4 regions of the Streptomyces sp. NPDC094034 genome follow, and region 2 is predicted to be linked to each of the others. Evidence: riboswitches for the same ligand, from Rfam matches in the RefSeq annotation. Region 2 holds a riboswitch; each other region holds the start of a gene.
The links. Region 2 has a riboswitch for cyclic di-AMP ahead of ABTZ59_RS27170 (transglycosylase family protein). Riboswitches for the same ligand answer to the same signal wherever they lie in the genome.
Positions count from the first base shown of each region.

Region 1: another riboswitch for cyclic di-AMP. It lies ahead of ABTZ59_RS04975 (M23 family metallopeptidase); the one in region 2 lies ahead of ABTZ59_RS27170 (transglycosylase family protein).
Region 3: another riboswitch for cyclic di-AMP. It lies ahead of ABTZ59_RS30910 (C40 family peptidase); the one in region 2 lies ahead of ABTZ59_RS27170 (transglycosylase family protein).
Region 4: another riboswitch for cyclic di-AMP. It lies ahead of ABTZ59_RS26435 (M23 family metallopeptidase); the one in region 2 lies ahead of ABTZ59_RS27170 (transglycosylase family protein).

Region 1 covers NZ_JBEOUD010000003.1:164,979-168,775, reverse strand. Annotated here, with positions in the region: gene ABTZ59_RS04980 (M16 family metallopeptidase) at 1-1,010, shown strand, start outside; cyclic di-AMP (ydaO/yuaA leader) riboswitch at 1,199-1,368, shown strand; gene ABTZ59_RS04975 (M23 family metallopeptidase) at 1,382-2,158, shown strand; gene ABTZ59_RS04970 (GntR family transcriptional regulator) at 2,350-3,039, shown strand; gene ABTZ59_RS04965 (HPr family phosphocarrier protein) at 3,197-3,478, opposite strand; gene ABTZ59_RS04960 (bifunctional acetate--CoA ligase family protein/GNAT family N-acetyltransferase) at 3,655-3,797, shown strand, end outside.
Region 2 covers NZ_JBEOUD010000036.1:9,997-13,793, reverse strand. Annotated here, with positions in the region: gene ABTZ59_RS27175 (transglycosylase family protein) at 1-640, shown strand, start outside; cyclic di-AMP (ydaO/yuaA leader) riboswitch at 905-1,081, shown strand; gene ABTZ59_RS27170 (transglycosylase family protein) at 1,086-1,799, shown strand; gene eno (phosphopyruvate hydratase) at 2,240-3,535, shown strand; gene ABTZ59_RS27160 (FtsB family cell division protein) at 3,683-3,797, shown strand, end outside.
Region 3 covers NZ_JBEOUD010000048.1:3,187-6,983, forward strand. Annotated here, with positions in the region: gene ABTZ59_RS30910 (C40 family peptidase) at 88-1,332, opposite strand; cyclic di-AMP (ydaO/yuaA leader) riboswitch at 1,331-1,494, opposite strand; gene ABTZ59_RS30915 (ATP-dependent DNA helicase) at 1,788-3,797, shown strand, end outside.
Region 4 covers NZ_JBEOUD010000034.1:25,669-29,465, forward strand. Annotated here, with positions in the region: gene ABTZ59_RS26425 (STM4011 family radical SAM protein) at 1-423, shown strand, start outside; gene ABTZ59_RS26430 (SGNH/GDSL hydrolase family protein) at 413-1,237, opposite strand; gene ABTZ59_RS26435 (M23 family metallopeptidase) at 1,408-2,571, opposite strand; cyclic di-AMP (ydaO/yuaA leader) riboswitch at 2,576-2,740, opposite strand; gene ABTZ59_RS26440 (tyrosine-protein phosphatase) at 3,196-3,797, shown strand, end outside.

The sequences.
Region 1 (3,797 bases), on a different contig from region 2:
GGGCCCCCGCCTTCGCGGACAGCGAGATCGAGCGGCTCGTACGCAACCGCCTCGACGAGATCCCGCACGAGACCGCCAACCCGGCCCGCCGTGCCGCCAAGCAGCTCGCCAAGGAGCTGTTCCCCGCGTCCTCGCGCATGTCACGGCCGCGCCAGGGCACCGAGGAGACGGTGGAGCGCATCGACTCCGCGGGCGTGCGCGCCTTCTACGAGGCGCATGTACGCCCGGCCACCGCCACCGCCGTGATCGTCGGTGATCTCACCGGAGTCGATCTGGACGAGGTCCTCGCCGACACTCTCGGCGCCTGGACGGGCGACACCGTCGCACCCCGTCCCGTACCGCCCGTGACCGCCGACGACACGGGCCGCGTGGTGATCGTGGACCGGCCGGGCGCCGTGCAGACCCAGCTGCTGATCGGCCGCGTCGGCGCCGACCGGCACGACCGGGTCTGGCCCGCCCAGGTCCTCGGCACGTACTGCCTGGGCGGCACGCTCACCTCCCGGCTCGACCGCGTGCTGCGCGAGGAGAAGGGCTACACCTACGGTGTCCGGGCCTTCGGCCAGGTGCTGCGCTCCTCCGCGCCCGACGCCCCGGGCGGCGCGACCGGCGCGGCGATGCTCGCCATCAGCGGCTCCGTCGACACCGCGTCCACCGGCCCCGCGCTGGACGACCTCTGGACGGTGCTGCGCACCCTCGCGGCCGAGGGGCTGACCGACGCCGAGCGCGATGTGGCCGTCCAGAACCTGGTGGGGGTGGCCCCGCTGAAGTACGAGACGGCGGCCTCCGTGGCGGGCACGCTGGCCGACCAGGTCGAGCAGTTCCTCCCGGACGACTTCCAGGCGCGGCTGTACGCGCGGCTGGCCGAGACCGGCACCGTCGAGGCGACGGCCGCGGCCGTCAACGCCTTCCCGGTGGACCGGCTCGTCACCGTGCTCGTCGGTGACGCCGCCCAGATCAAGGAGCCGGTCACGGCCCTGGGGATCGGTGAAGTGACGGTCGTCACCGGCTGATCCGGCCTCTCCAGGGAACCCCGGCGGCTTCGGCCGCCGGGGTTTCCCTTTATGTCCCTCTTTGTTGGTGAGAATGGCTGTCTGCCCTGTGGTGTGCGCTACAAAGGGGCCTGTCTGTTTGGTGATTGAAAGACGACCCGCTTAACGTCGGTCCGGCTGTTCGCCAGTTACGCCGCGTCCGCGGCATCGGACAGTCATCGCCGAGTCCCCGTCAGGCGCGAGCCCGGGGAGCCGGGGACCCATGAAGTCCCTGGGGTGAATCGGACGGCCTTCGCGGCTCGATCACGCGGAGGGGTCCGTAGGAGACCTTCCTGCTCCGAACCCGTCAGCTAACCCGGTAGGCGAGAAGGAAGGAAAGGACCAGCCATTCCATGGCGTTCACCCGTGCCACCGGGAAGCATCGTGCCCGCGGCCGTACGATCCGCAGGAGCGCGCACGTCGCGGGCGCCGCGACTCTCACCGCCACCGGCGTCATCGGCACCCTCGCCGCTTCCCCGGCGCTCGCCGCCGACACCGACGTGGCCGCCGCCCGGGGGACCGGACTGGCGCAGGCCCTGGTCATCAACGACTCCCTCGCCGGCGTCATCGACGCCCAGGCCGACGCGCAGGCCCGGGCCGCCGCCGAGGCCGAGGCGGAAGCCGCGGCGAAGGCGAAGGCGGCACGCGAGGCGGAGGCCCGCGCCAAGGAGATCCGTGCCGAGAAGGAGCGCGCGGCGCGGGCCGCGGAGCGCGAACGCCTCAACGCCTTCCAGCTCCCCATCGCCGGCTCGTACGTCACCACCGGATACCGGGCGGGCGGCTCGCTCTGGTCCTCCGGCAGCCACTCGGGCGTCGACTTCCGCGCGGCCTCCGGCACGCCTGTCGTCGCCGTGGGGACGGGCACCGTGGTCGAGGCGGGCTGGGGCGGCTCCTACGGCAACAACATCGTGCTGCGGATGAGCGACGGCACGTACACCCAGTACGGCCACCTCTCGTCGATCGGTGTCGCCGTCGGCCAGAGCGTCACCCCGGGCCGGCTGATCGGCCTCTCCGGCGCGACCGGCAACGCCACCGGGCCGCACCTCCACTTCGAGGCCAGGACGGGCCCCGACTACGGCTCGGACATCGACCCCGTCGCGTATCTGCGCGCGCACGGCGTGAACGTCTGACCACTCCGCCACCCGAAGGCCCCGGCGCACGCCGGGGCCTTCGGTGTTCCACCCGTGTCCGCCGCCCTCCGCTGGCCAAAAGATATCCATGGATTACGGGCACCCATCGGAAATTCTCGATGATTGCAATAGAGTCACGGAACAGGCGTCGATCGGCTGCGTTTCGCGCGTATTAAGGCGGAGGTTCGGACATGCGCATTCCCGCGCACTCGGTATGCACGGCGATTCGCGACGACATCGTCTCCGGCGTATTCGAACGTGGCGGCCGGCTCACGGAGGAGCAGCTGGCGCGGCGCTACGGCGTCTCCCGCGTCCCGGTGCGCGAGGCCCTGCGCACCCTGGAGTCCGAGGGCTTCGTGACCACCCGCCGCCATGTCGGCGCCTGTGTGGCCGAGCCCACGGAGCAGGAGGCGGCGGACCTTCTTGAGGTGCGGCTGCTGCTGGAGCCGCTGGGCGCCGCGCGCGCCGCCCAGCGCCGTACGGAAGCCCATCTCAAGGTCCTGCGCGGCCTGGTCAGACTGGGGCAGGAGCGGGCCCGCAGAGGCCAGGGCGAGGATCTGCGCTCGCTCGGCGGCTGGTTCCACGAGACGCTCGCCCAGGCGTCGGGCAGTCCGGCGCTCACCGCCCCGCTCACCCAGCTCCGGCACAAAATCGCCTGGATGTATGTGGTCGACCGGCCCGCCAGCCCCGTGGAGTCCTGGGCGGAGCACGGCGCGATCGTGGACGCGGTGGCGCGCGGCGACGCGGAGCGGGCGCGGGCACTGACGGCGCTGCACGCGGAGCGCACCGCGGCGGTCCACCGCTTGAAGCGGCCGGAGCGCGGCCGGGAAAAGGTGAGGGCTTCGCAACATACCGTAAACACCGCGGGTGTCCGCGATTAACATTCACGCCGTATACAAAGAAGAGAAAAGGGTGGGGCGCCTTTTTTGGTGCCCGCACGAAAAACGGAACCGCGGTCCGCTGAATTCAGCGAACCGCGGCTCCGTCGTGGAAATACACTCCGGCGTCCGGGAAGTCGGGGATCGTCCCCGGCAGTGCTCAGACCGTCTCGGGCAGCTCGTCGAGTCCTTCGGCGACCAGCTTCGCCAGCCGGTCCAGCGCGGCGTCGGCGCCCTCCGCCTCGGAAGCGAGCACGACCTCCTCGCCACCCTGCGCGCCCAGACCGAGCACCGCGAGCATCGACGCGGCGTTGACGGGGCTGCCGTCGGCCTTCGCGATCGTCACCGGGACGCCGGCGGCCGTGGCGGCGCGGACGAAGATGGAGGCGGGACGGGCGTGCAGGCCCTCGGCCCAGCCGACATTGACGCGGCGCTCAGCCATGGTGTTGCCCTTCAAGTCTCAAAAACGATGTCTAGACCAGCGTCTCATGTGCCACGAATTGCTCCGGTGCCGACCCCGGACGGACCTTGGACAGACCTTGGACGGACCTCGGATCCGCCCCCGTCACCGCCCCCGGAGCCCGGGCCGTGGAGCGGCCCGCACCGTAGGCTTTGCCCATGGAGACGCCGTCGGACCACGCGTACCCCGATCACTGGGAAGCGGACGTGGTGCTGCGCGACGGAGGCACCGCGCGGATCAGGCCCATCACCACCGCGGACGCGCAACGGCTGGTCAGCTTCTACGAACAGGTCTCCGACGA
Region 2 (3,797 bases):
GGTCGCCGGGCTGACGGAGGGCAGTCCCGCGCCGCGCGTGGATCCCGGTACGACGCCGGGGACGGCGACGGAGGCGACGCCGGAGAAGACATCTGAGGCGACTCCTGAGCCGTCCGGGACATCCGGGAAGGCCGGGTCCCCGTCGGACGGCTCCTCGGCCTCGCCGGACGCCTCGGCCTCCAACGGTGACGGTACGAAGGAGCCCGCTCCCGCCGAGTCCTCCGGCTCCGCCGGGTCCGCCGGGTCCGGTCAGGGCGCCGCCAAGGGCAAGCACCGCGGCGACGCGGCCCCGGACGACTCCGCACCGGGCAATTCGGGCGAAGAGCGTGAATCCGGCCGTCATGCCTCGCGCGGTGACGGATCGACACGTAACGCCAACGCCGCGGCGGATGGCGCGACGAGTGGTGCGACGGGCGGCCCGGCGGATGGTTCGGCGGGCGGCTCCGCGGGCGAAACGGAAGGCGCGGGCGCGCTGGATGGTGAGTACACCGTCCGCGCCGGTGACTGTCTTTGGCTCATCGCCGACGAGCGCGAGGTGCCCGGCGGGTGGTCCGCGATCTACGAGGCGAACAAGGACACCGTCGGCGCCGACCCTGACCTGATCTTCCCTGGCCAGACCCTTGATCTGGGCGTGAAGTAGAGGCAGTTAGAGGCCCTATGTCCACTTCTGCGAAAGTGAGACAAGGGTCTCTTCGCCGCAACTGGGGCCTTTTGCTCCGGCGGTTGGGTCGTTTCGTCTCTCACCTGCGTAAATGGGGTCATCCAAGGGGGAGGTAAGGGCGATTTTTCCTTGATGTTCTCCTTTGAACAATGGGCGGACCTGTGATTACGGTCTGAACCGCTCGCACCGCGGGCCCCGTCGACCGTCACGCCGAATCCTGCCGTCGGTCGGGGGGAGCAACCGACGCGTCATGCGCCGTAGGCAGGAGCGGGGGACCCAAAGGTTCGCGCCGGGCTCCGGCCGTCGACAGACGACCGAGGACCGGCTTGGGGTGAAGCCGTGTGCGACAGAGCACACGGCCGGGCAACTCACTTGGCCCGAACCCGACAGCTGACCTCGTAGGCGTCGGTGAGGGAGATGTTCCATGCTGCTGCGTTCCAGCAAGGGCAAGCACCGCCGCCCGTCGAAGGCCGTCCGCTATGCCACGCTCGCCGGGGTCACCGGCGCAGCCGTCGCCGCCCCGCTGATCGGTGCGACCTCGGCCTCCGCCGCGACCGCCGCAGAGTGGGACCAGGTCGCGCAGTGCGAGTCCGGAGGCAACTGGTCGATCAACACGGACAACGGCTTCTACGGCGGCCTCCAGTTCACGCCGTCCACCTGGGCCGCTTACGGCGGTACCGCGTATGCCGCCCGCGCCGACCAGGCCAGCAAGTCCCAGCAGATCGCCGTCGCCGAGAAGGTCCTCGCCGGCCAGGGCAAGGGCGCGTGGCCGAACTGCGGCGTGGGCCTGTCCAGGGCCGCGTACGACGGCGGCTCCGCCACCGAGAGCACCCAGCCCAGCCGGCCCACCCAGAAGAAGTCGCAGCCGACGCAGCGGCAGGCCCCCAAGCAGCAGGCGCAGCCGAAGCAGCAGGAGACCACGCGCGGCGCGGCCCAGCCGGCCTCGCGCGGCGAGAGCCGTCCCACCACGATCAAGAAGGGTGACGGCGAGTACAAGGTCAAGCCCGGTGACTCCCTCTCCAAGATCGCCAAGGCCGAGGACGTCGAGGGTGGCTGGCAGAAGCTGTACGACCTGAACAAGGACATCGTCAGCGACGCCGACGTGATCTACCCGGGCCAGCAGCTCCACCTGAGCTGACCCACCCGGCCTCGTCCGGGCCGTATCCGGAACCGGGACCGCTCTCCCCTCGGGACCGTCCCCAGCGGAGCCCCCGGGGACCGTCTCCACCGGAGTCTCCGGGGACCGTCCCCAGCGGAGCCCCCCCGGTCAGTCCCCACCGGAGCCCCTCGGGACCGTCCCCACCCGAGACCGCCCCGGCCCGGCGCGTAATCCCCCGTACGCGCCGGGCCGGGGTTTCGCCTGTGGCCCCCGCTCACCCGCGGACGCGGCTCCCGCTCACCCGCGGACCCGGCGCCACCCTCCCGCGTACCCGGCCCCCGCGGGCTCCGGCGTGGGGGAATCGGGCCCCATTCCGTCTTAGGTGGCGGGCACCGGCCGACCGATGACCCCGCGCCGGATAGTCTCGTGTCGCAAGGCCAATGAGACCCTGCACTCCAAGCGTCACATCCCAGAAGGAGATGCTCGTGCCGTCCATCGACGTCGTCGTAGCCCGGGAAATCCTCGACTCCCGAGGCAACCCCACGGTCGAGGTCGAGGTCGGCCTCGACGACGGCAGCACGGGTCGTGCTGCTGTCCCCTCCGGTGCCTCCACCGGTGCGTTCGAGGCCCTTGAGCTCCGCGACGGTGACCAGAACCGCTACCAGGGCAAGGGCGTCGAGAAGGCCGTCCTCGCCGTCATCGAGCAGATCGGCCCTGAGCTGGTCGGGTACGACGCCACCGAGCAGCGCCTGATCGACCAGGCGATGTTCGACCTGGACGCCACCCCGGACAAGTCGTCGCTCGGCGCCAACGCCATCCTCGGCGTCTCCCTCGCCGTCGCGCACGCCGCCTCCGAGGCCTCGGACCTCCCGCTCTTCCGCTACCTCGGCGGCCCGAACGCGCACCTGCTGCCCGTTCCGATGATGAACATCCTGAACGGCGGCTCGCACGCCGACTCCAACGTGGACATCCAGGAATTCATGATCGCCCCGATCGGCGCGGAGTCCTTCTCCGAGGCCCTGCGCTGGGGTGCCGAGGTCTACCACACCCTCAAGAAGGTCCTGAAGCAGAAGGGCCTGTCCACCGGCCTCGGCGACGAGGGCGGCTTCGCGCCGAACCTGGAGTCGAACCGCGCCGCGCTCGACCTCATCCTCGAAGCGATCAAGGAGGCCGGTTACGTCCCCGGCCGCGACATCGCGCTCGCGCTCGACGTCGCCGCGTCCGAGTTCTACAAGGACGGGTCGTACGAGTTCGAGGGCAAGTCGCGCTCGGCGGCCGAGATGACCGAGTACTACGAGGAGCTCGTCGCCTCGTACCCGCTCGTCTCCATCGAGGACCCGCTCTTCGAGGACGACTGGGCCGGCTGGAAGGTCCTCACGGACAAGCTCGGCTCCAAGGTCCAGATCGTCGGCGACGACCTGTTCGTCACCAACCCGGAGCGCCTGGCCCGTGGCATCGAGGAGGGCTCGGCCAACGCCCTGCTCGTCAAGGTCAACCAGATCGGTTCGCTGACCGAGACCCTGGACGCCGTCGAGCTGGCCCAGCGCAACGGCTTCAAGTGCATGATGTCCCACCGCTCCGGTGAGACCGAGGACGTCACCATCGCCGACCTCGCCGTCGCCACCAACTGCGGTCAGATCAAGACCGGCGCCCCGGCCCGCTCCGAGCGCGTCGCCAAGTACAACCAGCTGCTGCGCATCGAGGAGATCCTCGACGACGCGGCGGTGTACGCGGGCCGCAGCGCGTTCCCGCGGTTTCGCTCCGCGAACCAGTAAGAACCATTAAGAGGATGCGTTCTTCCTGATCCTGTCGGTACGAGGGCGAGGGGCGGCTCCGCCCGTCGTCCGTACGTCCCCGGCCGCGGTCCCGTACCGTGTCCGGGGACGTACGTACAACAGGGGACGTAAAAGGGGAGGCGAGCCATGGCCGGGAACCGGGACCGGTTCTCCACCGCGACCAGGCTGCGACTGCTCGGCGAGCAGACGGCCGCCCGGGTCTACCGCTCGCAGAACCGCAGGCAGGACCGCCGCTCCCGGC
Region 3 (3,797 bases), on a different contig from region 2:
CGGTGGAAGTTCTTTGTGTGGCGGTACTTTCTGAAGTTATTGCCCGAGGGCGCGTGGGTGCTGCGTCCCCGCACCGCTGACCGCCCGTCAGGCGGGGCGGACGCCCCCGTAGATCGGCATGTAGTAGATCGACTCCTCGCGGACGTTCGCGCCCGGCTTGGGGGCGTGGATCATCATGCCGTCGCCGATATAGATCCCGACATGGCTGATGTCGTCGTAGAAGAAGACCAGGTCACCGGGGAGCAGATCGTCGGTCGCGACGCGCGTGCCGGCCTTCACCTGTTCCCAGGTGGTACGCGGCAGCTCCACGCCCGCCTCCTTCCAGGCGGCCTGCGTCAGGCCCGAGCAGTCGTACGAGCTGGGTCCCGTGGCGCCCCAGACGTACGGCTTGCCTATCTGGGCGCGGGCGAAGGAGAGGACCTTGGCGGTCTTGGTGGCGTAGCTGCCGTCCGAGGCTCCCGTGCCGCCGCTCGTGCCCGTCCCGGTGCCGCTGCCGGTATCCGTACCGGAGCCTGTGCCGCTCTGGCCCGAGCCCGTCCCTGAGCCCGTGCTCGTATCGGTCGGCGGGTTGTTCTGGGCCTGGCGTTCCTTGCGCTTGCGCTCGGCCTCCGCCTTCGCGCGGGCCTCCTCCTTGGCCCGCGCCTCCGCCTTGCGGCGGGCCTCCTCTTCCTTCTTGCGCTCCAGCGCGGCCAGCCGCGCCTTCTCCTCCGTGGTCAGCTTCGACAGCAGCGCACGCGCCGCGCCGAGCTTCTGCTGCACGCTCTGCTTGCTGGTGCGCAGCGCGGCCTGCGAGGCGGTGAGCGACTCCAGGTCCTTCGACGCCTGCGCCCGCTGCTTCGCGGCGGCGGCCTGTTGTGTCTGGTAGTCGGTGAGGACTCCGCGCTGACGCTCCGTCAGCCGGTCCGTCACCTGCTTCTGCTCGAAGAACGCCTGGGGGCTGTCCGCGAAGAGCAGGGCGGCGGTCGGGGTGACCGCGCCTTCGCGGTACTGCGCGGCCGCGAACGAGCCGAGCGTACGCCGGGCCTCATTCAGCTTGTCCGCGCGCTTGGCGACTTCGTCGAGCACGCGGTCGACCGCGCGCTTCTGCTTCTGCGTGGCCTCTTTCGCCCTGTTGTACTTCTGTGTCTCGCTTCCGGCCTGGCGATACAGATCGTCGACCTTCTTCTGTACCTCTTCCATGGACGGCTTCGGCTCGACGGGCGTGGCGCTCGCGCTCTGCGTCGAGAGCAGTGTGACCGAGGCGAGCGCGGCTGTCGTGAGCCCGACGGCGGGAGAGGCGGTACGTACTCCGCTGAGACTGCGCGGCTTGCGATGCGACGCCAAGGTCTGCATCTCCTTCCGTGGACCGCCTACCGGGTTAGCTGTCGGGTTCGGGCGGAACGGAAGGCTGCCCTACGGGCCTTGAGCGAAAGGCCCGATTCACCCCGGTTGTGCAGTGTGGGTCCCCGGTTCCGAACTTTCTTCGGGAAAGTCCGAATTCGGCGTGGGCTGCCCGCTTGGCGTGGGTCGCCGTTGGGGGTACGGGCTGCCTGATCGAGCACGCTAGCCAAAGTGTGGTGCTGGTGTGAAGGACGATGGCCGAAATGCCCGATACATTTTCGTGACCATTTGCGCGTGCGATGTGCGAAGGGGGTCGGTGACGCCTTTCCGCCACGATGAGTGACCGAGGTGCCGCCCGCGGTGAGGGCGACGGGGGGTGCGGCGAGGGTGACAGCGGCCGGGGGAATGCCGGGGAATCCCGAAGGCGGGCGCGGTGTGTCAGTGCGGCGGCCTAGACTCGGAAAGCGATGAGCAGCCTCTTTGACGACAGTTTCCTGGCGGACCTCCAGCCCTCCGGCGACGAGCATCCACCGCCGCCCGAGGACGACGCCGAGCACGCACCGGAGCAGGTGCCGGACGACCTCTTCCAGGGTGCCTACGACGCGCCTCCGGCGCGGGACCCGTACCACCGGGGCGGCGCCCCGCGCACGGTCGTGGACCCCGCCGCGCTGCTCGAAGGGCTGAACGAGGAGCAGCGTGCCGCCGTTGTGCACACCGGCTCGCCGCTGCTCATCGTGGCCGGGGCCGGGTCGGGCAAGACCCGGGTGCTGACCCACCGGATCGCGTATCTGCTGGGCAACCGCGGTGTCCACCCCGGTCAGATACTGGCGATCACGTTCACCAACAAGGCCGCGGGCGAGATGAAGGAGCGCGTCGGCCAGCTCGTCGGCCCGCGCGCCAACGCCATGTGGGTCATGACGTTCCACAGCGCCTGCGTGCGGATTCTGCGGCGCGAGTCGAAGCGGCTCGGGTTCACCTCGTCGTTCTCCATCTACGACGCCGCCGACTCCAAGCGTCTGATGGCCCTGGTCTGCCGTGATCTGGACCTCGACCCCAAGCGCTACCCGCCCAAGTCCTTCAGCGCCAAGATCTCGAATCTGAAGAACGAGCTGATCGACGAGGAGACCTTCGCCGACCAGGCCACCGACGGCTTCGAGAAGACGCTCGCCGAGGCCTACCGGATGTACCAGGCGCGGCTGCGCGAGGCCAACGCGCTGGACTTCGACGACATCATCATGACCACCGTCCATCTGCTCCAGGCGTTCCCCGATGTCGCCGAGCACTACCGGCGGCGCTTCCGGCATGTCCTGGTGGACGAGTACCAGGACACCAACCACGCGCAGTACACCCTCGTACGCGAGCTGGTGGGCCCCTCCGGCGAGGAGCACGACCCGGCCGAGCTGTGTGTCGTCGGAGACGCCGACCAGTCGATCTACGCCTTCCGGGGCGCCACGATCCGTAACATCCTCCAGTTCGAGGAGGACTACCCGGACGCGACGACCATCCTGCTGGAGCAGAACTACCGCTCCACACAGACGATCCTGAGCGCCGCCAACGCCGTCATCGAGCGGAACGAGAGCCGTCGGCCGAAGAATCTGTGGACGAAGGCCGGCGCGGGCGCCCAGATCACCGGCTATGTCGCGGACACGGAACACGACGAGGCGCAGTTCGTCGCCGATGAGATCGACCGGCTGACGGACGCGGGCGAGGCCAAGGCGGGCGATGTCGCGGTCTTCTACCGTACGAACGCGCAGTCCCGTGTCTTCGAGGAGATCTTCATCCGCGTCGGCCTGCCCTACAAGGTCGTCGGAGGAGTGCGCTTCTACGAGCGCAAGGAGGTCCGCGATGTGCTGGCCTATCTGCGCGTGCTGGCCAACCCGGAGGACAATGTCCCGCTGCGCCGGATCCTCAATGTGCCCAAGCGCGGTATCGGGGACCGCGCGGAGGCGATGATCGACGCGCTCGCGCTGCGCGAGAAGATCACCTTCCCGCAGGCGCTGCGGCGGGTGGACGAGGCGTACGGAATGGCCGCACGCTCGGCCAACGCCGTCAAGCGGTTCAACACGCTGATGGAGGAGTTGCGTACGGTCGTCGAGTCCGGCGCCGGGCCCGCGACGATCCTGGAGGCCGTGCTCGAACGGACCGGCTATCTGGCCGAGTTGCAGGCGTCGACCGATCCGCAGGACGAGACGCGTATCGAGAACCTTCAGGAACTGGCCGCGGTGGCGCTGGAGTTCGAGCAGGAGCGCGACCAGGCCGCGGCGGAGGCGGCGGGCGAGGGCGCCGGCGGCGCGGCCGGTGCTGGTGGCGCGGCCGGTGCTGGTGGCGCCGCCGGTACGGCCGCCGCGACCGGTCCGACGACCGGTACGCTCGCCGAGTTCCTGGAGAAGGTGGCGCTCGTCGCCGACTCCGACCAGATCCCCGACGAGGACGAGGACGGCTCCGGTGTCATCACGTTGATGACGCTGCACACCGCC
Region 4 (3,797 bases), on a different contig from region 2:
CGCAGGCTCCGCGCGGACCTGCCCGAGCGGGTGTATCTGTGGATCAACGCGGCCGAGGGGCAGGGCTATACGGACGAGGAGGCCGACCGCTGGACGGCCCTCGATCCGCTCTTCCCCTACAGCCGGCACCCGCACCGCTCGGCCGGTCTGCCCTGCCGGACGGGTGAGTCGGTGATCTCGGTGGACGGCGAGGGTACGGTGCGGCGCTGCCACTTCGTCCGCGCCGAGCTGGGCAATCTCTACGACGGGTCCTACCGGCGGGCGCTGGCTCCGCGGGCGTGCCCGCTGGCGGTGTGCGACTGCCATATCGGCTATGTCCATCTGGAGACACTGCCGTTGTACGACGTGTTCGCCGGAGGGGTGCTGGAACGGATCCCGGCGGGGATCGGACCGGCCGGATCCGCTCTGGGCGTCAGTGTTTGAGGGGCAAGAGGTCCGGACGCTTCGCTTCGACATGATCACCGGAGGATTCGCCGCGCAGCCGTCGCCCGATCCACGGCACCAGATACTCGCGCGCCCAGTGAATGTCGTCGCGCCGCTCCTCCAGCGTCCCCCGCGGCGGCTGCGGCGGCCACGGCTGGTCCGGGTCGGCGGGCACATCGAGGCCGAGCACCTGCGCGGCGCGCAGCGCGACACGCGTGTGTCCCTCGGGTGAGAGATGCAGCCGGTCGCCGTCCCAGGCCCGCCTGTCCTGTACGGACTTGAGCGACCAGAGGTCGAGCACCGGACAGTCGTAGCGGTCCGCGATGGCCCGTACGTGGGCGGTGTAGGTGGCGATCTTGCCGCGCAGATGGCGCAGCACGGGTACGCCCCGGGTGTCGAAGCCGGTGGTCACCATGACCGCGCCGACGGCACCGGAGAGATCGGCGACGGCCCGCTCGAAACGCTCGGCGACATCGTCGGGGTCGGTGCCGGGCCGGATGATGTCATTGCCGCCGGCGCAGAACGTCACGAGATCCGGGGCGAGTTCCTTCGCGCGCGGTATCTGTTCATCGACGATCTGGTCGAGGAGCCGGCCGCGTACGGCGAGATTCGCGTACCGGAAATCGCCGTGGACGGTGTCCGCCGTCGCACCGGAGACCGGCAGTTGGTCGGCGAGCAGGACCGCGAGCCGGTCCGCCCAGCCGACATACATCCCGTCGGGGCCCGGGTCTCCCACCCCCTCCGTGAAGCTGTCGCCGATCGCCGCGTACGACCCGAGTACGCCATTTCTTCTTGATCTCGAATCGTCTGCCACAGCACCACATCATCCACCGGCAGATGTGACCTACGCGACCGTAAGGAGGGGTTGACGGCGGGTGAGATATGCCATCGGTCAAGTTTCGGCCAAGCGGGAATAGGCGGAAACGGCCGCTGCCCGGCACGGAAAGTGCCGGGCAGCGGATTGAGTTGACGTGATCCGGTGATTCAGACGTTCACGCCGTTCTGCCGGAGGTAGGCCACCGGGTCGACGTCCGAGCCGTATTCGGGGCCGGTACGGATCTCGAAGTGCAGGTGCGGTCCAGTGGAATTGCCGGTGGAACCGGAGAGTCCGATTTCCTGACCCGCGCTGACGCTCTCGCCGGCGGAGACCTCCAGGGACGACAGGTGACCGTACTGCGAGTACATGCCGTCGCTGTGCTGGATGACGATCTGGTTGCCGTACGCGCCACCCCAGCCGGCCGTCACGACCGTACCGTCGCTGACCGCCTTCACGGGGGTGCCCGAGGACGCCGAGAAGTCGACACCGGTGTGGTAGCCGCTGGACCAGCTGGAGCCGGCGGCGCCGTACGGCGTGGAGGTCGGTCCGTCGACCGGCGCGGTGAAGCCGGAACCGGTGCTCGGCTCCGCGGTGTCGGCGGCGGGGGCCTCCTCGGTGGCCGGGGCGGCGGGCTCCTCGGTCGAACCGCTCGACGAAGAGTCGGCGGACGAGGAGTCGGCGGACGAGGAGTCGGCGGAGTCGTCCGAGGGAGCGGAGGAGTCGTCCGAGGGAGCGGAGGAGTCGTCCGAGGGAGCGGAGGAGTCGTCCGAGGGAGCGGAGGAGTCGTCCGAGGGAGCGGCGGAGTCGTCCGAGGGAGTGGAGGAGTCGTCCGAGGGAGTGACGTCGGCGGACGGGGCGGAGTCGTCCGAGGAGTTGGAGGGTTCCGCCGGAGCCTCGGACGGCGCGCTCGCCGCGGCCCGCCCGCCGAGGGTCAGCTCCAGGCCGGGGTGGATCAGCGACGGGTTGTCGCCGACGGCCTCACGGTTGTCCCGATACAGCCGATGCCAGCCGCCCCGCACATGGTGGTCGGCGGCGATCGTGGAGAGACAGTCGCCGGAGACCACGGTGTAGGTCCTCGCGACCCTGGTGGCGGCCTGGATGGCGGTCTGCTTCGTCTCGGCCCGCTGCTGGGCGCCGGACAGATTCTCGGCTTGGAGCGCGGAGGCGGGGGCGGCCTGCGGAGCGGCGGCGGGGGCCGCCTTCTCCGCGGCGTGCGCGCCGGTGGCGCCGATGAGCGGAAGCGCGATTGCCGCGCCACCCGTGCCCGCGGCGATGAATCCGCGCGAGATCGAATTGGACTTGGGACGGCGGTGCTTACCCTTCGAGGGCATGGCGAATTCCTCTCCGGCGCCTGCGAGGTGAGCTGTCGGGTTCGGGCTGGAGCTGCCCGGCCGCGCATGGTGCGCGACTTCACCCCGAGCCGTCCGAACTTCCGGATCGGCGTTCTACCTGGGTCCCCCGCTCCTGCCACGCGTTGATGAGTGGATGCGAATTCCAAGCGGCGGCAGGATTCGGCGATCCGCTTGGATTGAGGCTGAAGGTAAGCGAGCCGGACGGCCGGAACAAGATGCTGTATTCGGGCGGTGGCACCCGTTTCGGATATCGCTCGGGATATTCGGTCACCCTGCGTGGATTCCGGTCTCCAATTACCTTACGGAGCAGCAATTCCCCCTCCCGACACCGCCACGCAACGTCACGGATATGATCCTGCTCACGGGCCGGATGCCATCTCCCCCGCGACCGGGGCAGGTTGTCCGGAATCACCCATTCCGGACAGATGCGCATGTGGGTGGTATTCATCCGCGATTCATCGGCGCGAGGTGTCCGAATAATGCGCTTCTGACCCCTCCGGAGCCGGGCCGATTGCCACAGGTTGCCTGAGGAACAAATGTCGTAGGGTCAGAGGTCGACATCGTCGGCGAGCCGCGCCGACGGCAGACACGGAGGAGCACGCCGTGACGCAGCAGCTGCCGCAGGTCCCGTCGACAGAGCCCGAGTTGTCCGGCGTGCGCAACTTCCGCGATGTGGGTGGACTGCCGACCACGGACGGCCGGCGGGTGGCCCACGGCAGGCTCTTCCGCAGCGGACATCTCGCCAACGCCACCCCGGCCGATGCCGCCTTCCTCTCCTCCCTCGGCCTGCACACGATCTTCGACTTCCGCAATGCCGCCGATCTGAAGCTCGACGGCGCGGACGTGGAGCTGCCCGGCGTACGCAATGTGAATCTGCCGCTCACCGACCCGGCGGACGGCGCCGAGTTCTGGCGGATGGTGCGGGACGGCGATCTCGACCAGCTGCGCTCGCTCCTCTCGGACGGCAGAGCGGCGACCCGGATGATCGACTCGTACCGCACGATCATCACGGAACGCACCGCCGAGCACAGCCGCGTCCTGCACTCCCTCGCCGCGGACAGCGTCCCCGCGCTCATGCACTGCGCGGCGGGCAAGGACCGGGCGGGGCTCTCCATCGCGATCACCCTGCTCGCGGTCGGGGTGGAGCCCGAGGCGGTCGAGGCCGACTACCTCAAGTCGAACGACCCGCACCGCCGCTACCCGAT